4 regions of the Paenibacillus sp. YYML68 genome follow, and region 4 is predicted to be linked to each of the others. Evidence: predicted binding sites of a transcription regulator. Region 4 holds the regulator's gene; each other region holds the start of a gene.
The links. Region 4 encodes Rex, which represses fermentation and respiration genes when NADH is low (regulators of the CRP and FNR family bind a similar motif). Its sites were predicted from a motif close to TTGTGAAATATTTCACAA; they were not measured.

Region 1: a site for Rex is predicted at 1,231-1,248, ahead of PAE68_RS02065 (hemerythrin domain-containing protein). Genes of this name have one in related genera too.
Region 2: a site for Rex is predicted at 1,705-1,722, ahead of nadA (quinolinate synthase NadA). Genes of this name have one in related genera too.
Region 3: a site for Rex is predicted at 1,483-1,500, ahead of nirB (nitrite reductase large subunit NirB). Genes of this name have one in related genera too.

What each region holds. Positions count from the first base shown of each region.
Region 1 is NZ_BQYI01000001.1:471,117-474,278, forward strand. It holds gene PAE68_RS02060 (b(o/a)3-type cytochrome-c oxidase subunit 1) at 1-1,138, shown strand, start outside; gene PAE68_RS02065 (hemerythrin domain-containing protein) at 1,334-1,852, shown strand; gene PAE68_RS02070 (IS4 family transposase) at 2,060-3,162, opposite strand, start outside.
Region 2 is NZ_BQYI01000001.1:672,661-675,822, reverse strand. It holds gene nadB (L-aspartate oxidase) at 1-703, opposite strand, end outside; gene nadA (quinolinate synthase NadA) at 739-1,677, opposite strand; gene ftsH (ATP-dependent zinc metalloprotease FtsH) at 1,926-3,162, opposite strand, start outside.
Region 3 is NZ_BQYI01000001.1:503,119-506,280, forward strand. It holds gene PAE68_RS02205 (nitroreductase family protein) at 1-534, opposite strand, end outside; gene PAE68_RS02210 (helix-turn-helix domain-containing protein) at 644-1,015, shown strand; gene nirB (nitrite reductase large subunit NirB) at 1,660-3,162, shown strand, end outside.
Region 4 is NZ_BQYI01000001.1:2,442,053-2,445,214, forward strand. It holds gene dinG (ATP-dependent DNA helicase DinG) at 1-1,067, shown strand, start outside; gene PAE68_RS11245 (redox-sensing transcriptional repressor Rex) at 1,064-1,684, shown strand; gene PAE68_RS11250 (DUF47 domain-containing protein) at 1,744-2,364, opposite strand; gene PAE68_RS11255 (amidohydrolase) at 2,551-3,162, shown strand, end outside.

The DNA of each region.
Region 1 (3,162 bases), 2.0 Mb from region 4:
CTTCGCCTTCATGGCGGTCATCACTATGGCTATGTGGCAGATCGCAACGATCGGCGTCGCGATCGAGGTGCTGTTCCAGCTCATTCCATGGTCGTTCGGCTGGGTAGATACGGTTAACGTCGTGCTGAGCCGTACATTGTTCTGGTACTTCGGGCATCCGCTTGTTTACTTCTGGCTGCTGCCTGCCTACATGTGCTGGTATGTCGTCATCCCGAAGGTGATCGGCGGCAAGCTGTTCAGTGATGCGCTGGCAAGGTTATCCTTCATCATGTTCCTGCTCTTCTCCATTCCGGTCGGCTTTCACCATCAGCTGATGGAGCCTGGCATCTCGAATATATGGAAATTCGTTCAAGTTGTGCTAACCTTCATGGTCGTAATTCCTTCGCTGATGACAGCCTTCTCTCTGTTCGCCACATTCGAAATGCACGGTCGCTCCGTCGGAGCCCGCGGGCTATTCGGCTGGTTCCGTAAGCTGCCGTGGAACGATGTCCGCTTCTTCGCTCCTTTCATGGGCATGCTGATCTTTATCCCTGCCGGAGCGGGCGGACTCGTCAATGCGAGCCACGAGCTCAACGCGGTCATACACAACACGCTGTGGGTGCCCGGGCACTTTCACTTGACGGTCGCAAGCTCCGTCGCCTTAACGTTCTTCGGCATTACGTACTGGCTTATTCCGGCCGTGACCGGCCGTGAATTGACGCCGCTGATGCACAAGCTTGGCATTGCCCAGACCTGGGTGTGGATCGTTGGTATGTTCCTGATGTCCGGCGCGATGCATACGGTTGGTCTGATGGGCTCACCGCGCAGAACCGCCTACACAACATACCAGGATCATCCGGATGCCGTGCTGTGGATGCCGTACCATGTCGTGATGGCGATCGGTGGAACGATTCTGTTCATCGGCGTGCTGATGATGCTGATTAACATCTTCGGCCTGCTCAGCTCCTCGAACGGCCGGGTCGAGCAGTTCCCGATTGCTGAGGCGAGTGAAGGGGCGGAGAAGCCACCGGCCATCTTCGAACGCTGGGGCGTCTGGATTGGCATATTAGTTTTTCTGATTCTGTTTGCGTATACGGTTCCTATTATGGAAATCATTCAGCATCCAGGCTTCGGGTCAAAGGGCTTCAAGACGTGGTAAGAGTATCGACAATCACAAGAAGGCCATCATAGGAATATGCACGGCTGAGAGTAAGGAAAAGCTTCGTAACGAAGCTTTTCCTTAGCCTAACAATGTGAAAAAAATCACGTAGATAAAGCTCGCTACGCTGCCGTACCACTCGGCTGGATCAAGGCTTATTTACACATTACGAACTCACAGGGGAGGCGCTAAAGGATGATTATACAGGATATGACGTTGTCATGGGAGAGGCTGAACAATGAGCATGCTGTCTTGAATGAAATGGTTGCGGAGCTTGAGAAGGATGCGAAGGAAACGATGCAGCTCGAAGGGGAGCTTCTACATAGTCTGACGGAGCAGCTGCGGATGAAGGCCGTAGGCTTGCTGACCGAGCTGGAATATCACTCGGAATGGGAGGCGAGCGACCTGTTCCCGAAGCTGACGGATCATTACAATACGCCGGAGGGCCATCAGATTATTACGTCGTTATGGATGCTTGAGAAGGAGCACGAGCTCACGCATGAATACTTCCAATCGTTCTTCGAGGAGCTCGACCGATTGCTGGATAACAGCTCTGCTGCCGACCTGCCACGGGCTGTTAATGACCTGTTGACCGCCTGCAGGCTGGTCAGAGAGCATCTGATGGCCGAAGAAGAGACGCTCCTACCGTTTATGGAGGCGGAACTGCGTCTGGAGGACGTTCTGTCCATTCCTGTGACCTGCGTCACTGTGTGACCCTACTCAATTGTGGTCTAATACAGCTATAGAACTTCAGTAGCGTTGCATAAATCATGACATCTAAAATGGTGGAATATTCAGAAATTAGTTTTCAAATTCCAAGGGCCAAAAACTTACGGGGTACCCCTGAAACAGGCAGTTGCTGTCCATTTGTAATATTCATCCTTTTCAAGTTGATGATTGGTTTTTTTCGACTTAGGCGACTTACTGGTCTTTCTGTTTCTTCTGTCGCCCTCTCGAAGTTCGACTTGGTTTTCGCTCTACTGCTGCGACCATCCTCAGCCACGGTTGCCACATGAGTTCTTTCAAAGCCTCAATGAGTTCCGTTAACGTTCGACTCGTTCCCAGTTCTAGCTTCATAAGCAGCAGCAAGCAGTATGCAATTAAACAGATCCAAATCTGATTCATCACTGCGTTCTCGCTGTCACCGTAAAAACAGGTTAGCTTCAGGTTCTGCTTGACCCACCGGAAGAACATCTCGATCTGCCAGCGGCTACGATACAGGTCACCAAGCTCTTCTGCCGTCAGGTCGAACCGATTCGTAATGATACGGACCTCATTACCGCGACCGTCTGTGGTGACGATCATACGAAGGGGGTGCTGCATGCGCTTGTGAGCTTTGCCTAGCACGACTTTGACATCGCGGATGATGTCTGAATCTGTGTTCACCGAAAGTTCTTCCACTTCTTCGACAACAGCATTGTCCTTTAATCGTGATACGAATCGAATGCCACGCTCGCAGTAACTGTCGTATTTGCCGTAGTCCAGATACCCGCGGTCCATCAGATACGTGACGTCCGACTCATCGATCAGGACGTCCATTTGGCTGCGGTCTGCGGGCCTTGCAGGCGTAACCACTGCCTTATCCGGATAAACATGGTCGGGGTCAGCAAATGCCACTCGCAGGTGCAGTTTCACGCCTGCTTTCGTTTTTCGGAAAGTCGCCCATTTATACCGCTGTAGGCAAACGCTGATCGTAGAAGAGTCTATAATCTTGACCGTTCCGATGCGCCCTGATATCGGCCTAGCATCTCGATGCAACTGTGTAATGAGATTACAAAGGATGGCTTGAAGTACTTCTGGGTCCAGTTGATTATTTTTACGGGACAACTGGGATGCACTGATCGAAGCAATGCCGAGTTGCTTTTGAAATTCCTCGTCGTGCTCCAGCTTTCGCATGATGGAACGAAGACCCTTTCGCTTCTCTAACTGTGCTTCGATGAAGATGTACAGAAAGACTAAGGTGTCGAGCTTTTTCACATAACGGTCGAGCGTAGTCGTGCTTTGCCAATTCGGGATGATGTTTG
Region 2 (3,162 bases), 1.8 Mb from region 4:
CACGAATGTTCGCGCCGGCACGGTAAGCGATCGCGATACCGTCTCCTGTCGCTATGTCAGGATTGGTCGTATATCGATACAGCTGTCCAGCCCCGCCAGAGCAGAGTACCGTTGCATTAGCACAGACAAGCACCTTCTGACCGTCCGGCTTCTGAATCAACGCACCGAAGCATTCTCCGTTCTCAGTGATCAGATCGATAACAAAGTGATCATCCCAAATGTCAATGTTCGGGTCCTGCTTCGTCTTCTCGGACAACGCCCGTACGATCTCCGCTCCCGTCGCATCCCCTTGCGCATGCAGAATACGGCGCTGACTGTGAGCGCCCTCCTTCGTCAATGCGTACTGTCCGTCCTCCATATCGAACTCGGTGCCCATACGAATCAGATCCTCGACACCAGCAGGCCCTTCATGGACGAGGACATCGACCGCTGACGACGAACAGAGCCCTGCTCCTGCAATAAGTGTATCTTGACGATGGTACGCCGGGGAATCCTCATCCGAGATGACGGCAGCAATGCCACCTTGCGCATAACGGGTATTACTATCGAGCAAAGACTTCTTCGTCACCATCAGCACCTTGTGCTTTTCCGCGCTCTTAAGTGCGGTAAAAAGACCGGCGATGCCTACGCCGATCACAATGACATCCGTGTATACACACGGAATGGACTCGGTATCAAAATTAACGAGATAACGAGGAATCAATAGCTTGCACCTTCTTAACAGAGAAGTAGCGCATGCTACTTAACAAGCAGCATGCGCTCTAGAGAAGCTCTGGCCTTATCGGCAACGTCCTGCGGTACATATATCTGCGGACTGTTCGTCTCCAGACATTTCACAACCTTCTTCAGATTGTTCACCTTCATATTCGGACAGACGAGATATTTAGTAGCGAAGTGGAATGTCTTATTAGGGCTGTCTAGTCGCAGCTGATAGCCAGTTCCGTCCTCCGTTCCAACGATGAACTCTTGACAATCCGACTCCTTGCAATACTTAATGATCGCAGTCGTACTGCCTACGAAATCACCTAGCTTCACGACCTCTGGGCGGCATTCCGGATGGACGACGAACTGTGCATTCGGATGCTGAGCCTTCATCTCCTCAACGTCCTTGACCGTCAGCATGTCATGCGTATTGCAATAGCCTTCCCATATAATCATCTTCTTGTTCGTAAACTTAGACACGTAGTCGCCCAAGTTCTTATCCGGCACCCAAATAATTTCATCTGAGTCAACCGACTCAATAACCTTAATCGCATTCGCTGACGTACAGCAAATATCCGTCTCCGACTTCACATCAGCCGACGTGTTAATGTAGGCGACGACCTTCGCATTCGGATGCTGCTTCTTCAGTGCGCGCAAGCCGTCCACATTGACCATGTCCGCCATCGGGCAACCAGCACGCTCATCGGGAATAAGCACCGTCTTGTTCGGCGCTAAGATCTTCGCGCTCTCCCCCATGAAGTGAACACCGCAGAAGACGATCACCTCTGCATCCGTCGAAGCTGCCTTTTGAGCGAGCAAGAAGGAATCTCCGCGGAAGTCCGCGACCTCTTGTATTTCATCACGCTGATAATAATGAGCAAGTATAATGGCGTTCCGTTCCTTCTTCAGCTGGGCAATCCGTTCCTTCAGCTCTCGCTGCTGCTCAGCCTTCCTCTCTAGCGCTAGTGCTTCCATGGCACACCTTCCTATTCATCACCAAGCTGGTGAAAATGTTCACAAGCATAATAAAGATTTAAACCTAATTTACACGTGCACATACGTGATGTCAATGACTAAAATCGGTGCTCCACTATAGAAAAACGCCTTTATTCGAGCCGTAACGTGCATAGCGTGTTCATGTGCATAGTTTTCCGTATTCGGACCGTTCTTAGCCTACAATAAAAAAGGAAAAGCCGGCACCTATAGGCACCGACTTTCTTCTATTACTTCGCCTCGTCATCCGAGGAGCCTGGCTTACTACCTGCTGACTCATCATCCCTTGGCTGAATGCTGATCTTCAAATCCTCAGAGCTCAGCTGCTGCGGCGCTGCATCCTCCGCTTCTTGCTTCTCTCCGAGCTTGCCGTTCTTGATCAGCTCTTGAATCTGATCCTTCTCCAGCGTTTCCTTCTCCATCAGCGTCTCGGCGATCAGCTTGACCTGGTCGCTGTGCGTGGTCAAGATCTCCTTCGCACGATCGTAGCAGCCGCGAATCATCGACTGCATCTCCTGATCGATCTCGTACGCGATAGCATCGCTGTAGTTCTGCTCATGACCGATATCCCGGCCGAGGAATACTTGACCCTGGGACGTGCCGAATTGCATCGGACCGAGCTTATCGCTCATCCCGAATTCAGTAATCATCCGGCGAATAATACCAGTTGCGCGTTGGAAGTCGCTATACGCCCCTGTACCGATCTGACCGATGAACAGCTCCTCGGCAACACGTCCTGCGAGAAGTCCTGTCACCTTATCGAGCAGCTCGTTCTTCGTCTGCATCATCCGGTCTTCGCCTTCCTTGGGCAGCATCATCACATAGCCGCCTGCCCGTCCGCGAGGGATGATCGTTACCTTGTGTACCATCTCCGCGTCCTCGACGTGAAGTCCGACTACGGTATGTCCTGCTTCGTGGAAAGCGACCATCCGCTTCTCACGCTCACTAATGACACGGCTCTTCTTCTGCGTACCGACGATGACGCGGTCGAACGCTTCATCGATCTCAGCCATAGAGATGTCCTTGCGGTTACGCCTAGCTGCGATGAGTGCCGCCTCATTCAGCAGGTTCTCGAGGTCCGCACCGGTGAACCCGGTCGTGTAGCGGGACAGCTGATCCAGCTTCACATCCTTGGCAAGCGGCTTATTGCGCGCATGCACCTTCAGGACAGCCTCGCGGCCCTTCACATCTGGGCGATCGACTGTAATCTGACGGTCGAAGCGTCCCGGACGAAGCAAGGCCGGATCGAGAATATCCGGACGGTTCGTCGCTGCTACGATGATGATGCCCTCGTTGGCCCCGAAGCCGTCCATCTCGACGAGCAACTGGTTGAGCGTCTGCTCTCTCTCATCGTGACCGCCGCCAAGACCGGCGCCGCGCTGACGACCAACGGCATCAATTTCATCTATGAATATGATACAAGGAGCATTCTTCTTCGCATTCTCGAACAAGTCACGTACACGGGAT
Region 3 (3,162 bases), 1.9 Mb from region 4:
GGCATCCAGGCCGAAGGCTTCGGCTAACTGATCCGCCTCAAATCCGGCCATCGGATTCGTGTCATACCCGTAAGCTCTGGCCGTCAGCATCAATTGCATCGTGAACAGTCCGCAGTCGAAGCGCGTCACCTCACTGGACTTCTCGGGAGGAAGTGACGGGAAGTACGACTTGATCATACCTAGCTGCTGGTCGCGCACCTCTGGCGGCATTTTGCCTTGTTCCACAGCAAGGTTATAGATGTAATCGGCGTTCTCGTAATATCTTGTATCTGCGAAGATCAGCAGCATCGCGGAGGACGTATCGTTCTGACGCGTATTGAACATGACGAGCGGACGCAGCTTCTTCTTCCCTTCCTCACTCTCCACGACGACGACCCGCCAAGGCTGGAGGTTCGCCGACGATGGAGCGGAGGCTGCGGTCTCGATGATTGCAGTCAGCTCCTCTCTTGGTATCCGGTAATTCGGCTGATAGACTCGAACGGAACGTCTGCCCTTCATGATGCTCTCAAGCTGGTTCTCTCTTAACTCTTTCATATGGTCAGCTCCTTCTTGTATACTCGTGAGATCGTGCACGTATCATCACTTCCCATAGCGTAAACCATGAAGTATACTTCATAGCAAGAGACTTCATGAGATGGAGGAGATGGCTGTGAGGATTAGCGAAGTAGCGAAGCTGACAGGGCTTCCGATCTCGACGATTCGTTATTACGAGAAGTCAGGTCTCATTCCTGATGAATATATGCGTAGAGACTCCAATCATTATCGGATCTACGAGTCGGACATTGTTCGCCACTTGGACGTTGTGAAGACGTGTCTTGCAGTCGGCTTTTCCATACAAGATGTGAAGTCGATGATCGCGAAGCAAGGGCTCACGAGAGAAGAGCAGACACGTATACTTAGAGACAAAATAGCCGAGCTCGAAGAAGCGCAGCACAAATTAGCGGCGGCCAAGCGATCACTTACCGACATTCTCGAATCGAGCATCTGGTGCGAGAAAGGGTTCGGCAAGCATTGATGCCGCTGCATCCGTTATATCGTTCAAGCTCTAGTGTCACCACATGCGTGGTGGCTTTTTTGCATCCATTTCTCCTCGTAACGGAACTCAGAGGCCTTAATTTGCCGTTTCGAGACGATTACAGCTGCTAACGGAACTCATCGTCGCTATATGACCATTATGAGGTCGAGACGGTACAGAAGCTGAACAATAACGTCTCTGCGTTCCGTTAACGGTCCATACAGCCCCATTTTCACCGAATAACGCCTCCTCGTTCCGTAAGCGTAGACGCTCATTGGCCTGCTGTCATGGTTAGCATGATCCACAAGTACCCTATATCTGAGTTCTTACCTTCGACCTGCCATCAATAAAGACGTGATTGCTCATCTTTTATTCCGTTCTGTGCCGTACAATAAGCTTTGAATGTAAGAATACCTGACTCCAAAGAGAGATATTAAGCTTTTTTATAAAGTCCATAAGAAATAATGTTATGAAAATTTACATAAAAGTGTTGTCAATCATGTGACGTATCGCTTATATTATTAAGTAACAGAACAATGTTAGATAATCTTACTTAGTCGAAGTTTTCTACTCAAAGTCCCTATGTTAAGCTGTCGCGACAAGCGTTTGTGTTAGATATTATTACATGATGGAGTGTGAGTACGATGAAGAAGAAGCTCGTTCTCGTTGGTAATGGTATGGCTGGCGTATCCTGTGTCGAGCAATTGCTCAAGATCGCTCCGAACAAATATGAAGTGACGATATTCGGTAAGGAGCCTCATCCGAACTACAACCGGATTCTGCTGTCCAAGGTACTGGCTGGCGATTCGGACATGAAGGATATTGTGCTGAACGACTGGTCCTGGTATGAGGAGAACGGCATCACGCTCCATACCGGCCACGAGGTGAATCAGATTGACACCGTGAACAAGACGGTCACATCGGACCGGGGGCTGACAGTCGCCTACGATGAGCTCATTCTCGCGACAGGCTCGCTGCCGTTCATGCTGCCGCTGCCAGGTGCGGATAAGGAAGGCGTCATCGCCTTCCGAGATATTCAAGATTGCGAGACGATGATCGAGGCGGCGAAGCAATACAAGAAGGCCGTCGTCATCGGTGGCGGCTTGCTCGGTCTGGAGGCTGCCCGCGGCCTACTGAACCTCAACATGGAAGTGTCGGTCGTTCATATCCACCACTACTTGATGGAGCGTCAGCTCGATGAGACCGCAGCGCTCATGCTGCAGCGGGAGCTGGAGCAGCAAGGCATGCAGTTCCTGCTTCAGAAGAACTCCGAGTCGATTCTGGGCAAAAACCGCGTCACCGGCCTCAAGTTCAAGGACGGCTCGTCAGTCGATGCGGATCTGATCGTCATGGCGGTCGGTATTAAGCCGAGCGTCGAGCTTGCGAAGTCGGCAGGTATTACGGTGAATCGCGGTATCGTGGTCAACGACTACATGGAGACGGACGTTCCAAGCGTCTACGCGGTTGGCGAGTGCGCCGAGCACCGCGGCATCGCCTACGGCCTCGTCGCTCCGCTCTATGAGCAGGGCGCTGTGCTGGCGAAGCGTCTTGCAGGCGCTGAGACGGAAGGCTACCAAGGCTCCGTCGTGTCGACGAAGCTGAAGGTGTCCGGCGTCGATGTGTTCTCTGCTGGTAACTTCGTCGATGCCCCGGGCACGCGCTCGGTACGCGTACAGGACGACTTCGACGGCATCTACAAGAAGGTCGTCATTAAGGACGGCAAGATCATCGGCTCTGTCTTGTTCGGTGACACGAGCGACGGCTCCCGCATCTTCGCGATGATCCGCAAGGGCGAGGACGTGACGGGCAAGGAGAAGGAAGTGCTGCTGGGCGAAGGCGGCGGAGGCACGAAGAAGTCTGGCGCTGAGCTGGTCGCGGCGATGCCAGATGATGAGATCATCTGCGGCTGTAACGGCGTATCCAAGGGTGCGATCGTCAGTGCGATCAACGAGAAGGGCTGCTCCAGCGTCAACGATGTGAAGGCATGCACGAAGGCGTCGGCCTCGTGTGGCGGCTGTAAGCCGCTCGTCGCTGATGTGCTGTCGTTCGTGCTCGGCGCAGACGGCGTGCAGACGGTCAAGGAAGGCATCTGCGGCTGCACATCGCTGTCGCGTGACGAGGTCGTCGAGTCGATTCGCAGCATGAGT
Region 4 (3,162 bases):
TGAAGAAGCTCGACAAGCTGGTGACGGAGCTGAAGGAAGCGCAGGACGAGTTCGACCTGCAAGGTCAGGTTACCGACCTCAGTGGTACGGTCAAGGATCTGCATAGGCACAAGGATGCGCTGCAGCTGTTCATGACGATGCCGGACGACAACTCCGTCTATTGGCTGGAGGGCGGCACCTATAACAAAAACCGCTCGCTACAGCTTCATAGCGTGCCGATCGATGTCAGCTCGATGCTGAAGCAGCACTTCTTCGAGCCGAAGGAAAGTGTCGTGCTGACGAGTGCAACGCTGTCCGTCGGCAAGTCGTTCGACTATACGTGCGAGCAGCTAGGGCTGCAGCCGAGCGCGCCGGAAGCGGAGCTGAAGACGGTCATGCTGCCGTCTCCGTTCAACTACAGGGAGCAGGCGCTGGTGGCGATTCCGCGCGACTTTCCGACGCTGCGTGGCGGCGCTTCTGGCGATAAGGAGTTCGTCGACGCACTCGTGCAGTCGCTTGCGGAGGTCGCACTCGAGACGCGCGGCCGTATGCTCGTGCTGTTCACGTCGAACCGTATGCTGCGTACGGTACACGGCAGCTTGAAGGATATGCTGTCGTCGTTCGGCATCAGCGTGCTCGGTCAAGGTGTCGACAGCAGCAATCGCAGCAAGCTGACACGCTTGTTCCAGAGTAGTCCGGAGTGCGTGCTGCTCGGCACCAGCAGCTTCTGGGAAGGTGTCGATATCCCTGGCGATGCGTTGATGTGTCTGGCGATCGTACGATTGCCGTTTCAGCCGCCTACACACCCGCTCGTTGAGGCGAAGATCGAGAAGGTGAAGCTGCGCAATCAGAATCCGTTCATGAAGCTATCGGTGCCTCAGGCGGTCATTCGCTTCAAGCAAGGCTTCGGCAGACTGGTGAGAACGGCATCAGACAAGGGCATCGTCATTATTTACGACACACGGGTGATTGATACGAACTATGGCAAATATTTCTTATATTCCTTGCCCGGCCCGAAGATCGAGCATATGCCCAGCAGCCAGCTCGTCCCGAGAATCAAGCAATGGATGGAGGACAACCCCTCATGAAGTCAATGAAAATATCTGAAGCGGTCGTCCGCCGTCTGCCTATCTATCTGCGATTCCTGAATGAGCTGAGCAAAAAAAATATAGCCACTGTCTCTTCACAGGATCTTGGGCAGAAGCTCGATCTCAACCCGGCGCAAATTCGCAAGGATCTTGCCTATTTCGGTGAGTTCGGTAAAAAAGGGATCGGCTACGACGTTAATTATTTAATTGAGAAAATACGTCAAATATTGAAGATTGATAAAGTGATCCCGGTTGCGCTAGTCGGTGCAGGCAACCTGGGCCGTGCATTGTGCAATTATAACGCCTACTTGAAGGACAATATGAAGATCGTGGCCGTATTCGACGCGCATCACACGAAGGTCGGTGAATCGATCAACAATTTGAGAGTGAAGTCGATGTCAGAGCTTCCACATTGCGTGCGGTTGCATAAGGTTCGAATCGGTATTATTACGGTTCCGGCGACGGAGGCGCAGCAGGTTGCGAATCTGTTCGTCGAGGCAGGAGTCGAGGCGATTCTGAACTTCGCACCGATCATCCTCAAGGTGCCGCCTGATGTGCGCATTCATCATGCTGACTTTACAGCCGAGCTTCAGAGTTTGGCGTATTATTTAGAATAATGACTGTGAAGCCTGTGCCGCTGCCAAGACTTGCGTGCGGTACGGGCTTTTTTTTCTCATTAAGAATACTTCATCACGATGCTGTTCAAAATATCGGCTACGTCCTCACACGCGTCCGTCGTCTCCTCTAGCCCCTCGTACAGCTCCTTAAGCTTGAAGTCATGATACGGCTCCTTCGGGTTCGCGAATATGTCGCGCACCCCTTCACGCATCAGACGATCGGCCTCGTTCTCCAGCGCGTTAATCTGCACCGTATGCTCGGCGATCTGAATGTACTTCTTCTTCGATAGCAGCTTGAAGGCGTCCAAGATATGCTGGCAGCTGTTCACGAGAACGGCAGAGAAGCTTCGCATGTGCTTATCGGTAAACGTAATGCTCAAATAGTCGAAGCGCGCGATCGATGCCTCTATGCCGTCGAGTACATCATCCAGCTTCGATGCAAGCTGCATCAGATCTTCACGGTCAATCGGTGTGACGGTAACTTTGCTCAGCTCTTGATAAATCTGATGCGTGATCTTGTCTCCTAGGTGCTCAAGCTCTTTAATCTCGGCGTTGTAGGAGGCGGGCGGCTCCGTTCCCATCATTGCATGTCTAAACCGTTGGGCAGCATGCAGCACGTTCTCGGAGGCTTTGATCAGCAGCAGTAAAAAATCGGTCTCATTTTTCTTCGTAAATAGCATCGGCGGAGGCCCCCCATCGAATCATGTTCTTCCTTAGTTTATGTGGAAGTCGTCTATAGTATGAGGGAGAGGGGCGCAATTCAAGGAATGAAGCTTGCTTTTGGCGCGTTGAAATTGTAAATTGTTAACGTGAAGACGAGCTTAACGGCTCGACAATGAGGTCGATGACGGAAAGGAACTAGCGGAATGAAAAGAACGGTAATTACGAATGGCTTGTTCATCACGATGGATGAGCACAAGCCTCTGGTCAAGGGGTATATGGTAGTAGAGGGTAGCCGCATCGTTGCCATCGAGGAGGGGGCGCCAGAGCCAGCAGCTGTGTTCGATGAGACGATTGACGGCAGCGGAAAGCTGTACATGCCGGGCTTCGTCAATACGCACGGTCATGCGGCGATGTCGCTGCTGCGCGGCTATGGCGACGATCTGGCGCTGCAGGTGTGGCTGCAGGAGAAGATGTGGCCGATGGAGGCGAAGTTCACCGCTGCCGATGTGCGTGCAGGGACGAGTCTGTCGGTGCTCGAGATGCTGAAGGGTGGTACGACGACGTTCGTCGATATGTACGATCATATGAATCAGGTCGCGGAGGTAAGCAGAGACAGCGGCATACGTGCTTGCTTGACGCGCGGCGTCATCGGTCTGTGCCCGCGTGACGTGCAGGATGCAAAGCTGGCGGAGGCGGTGCAGTTCGCCCGTGACTGGCACGGACAGGCGGACGGACGCATTACGGCGATGATGTCGCCGCACGGACCGTACACATGCCCGCCGGATTACATCGAGCGCATCGTGCAGGCGGCGCAT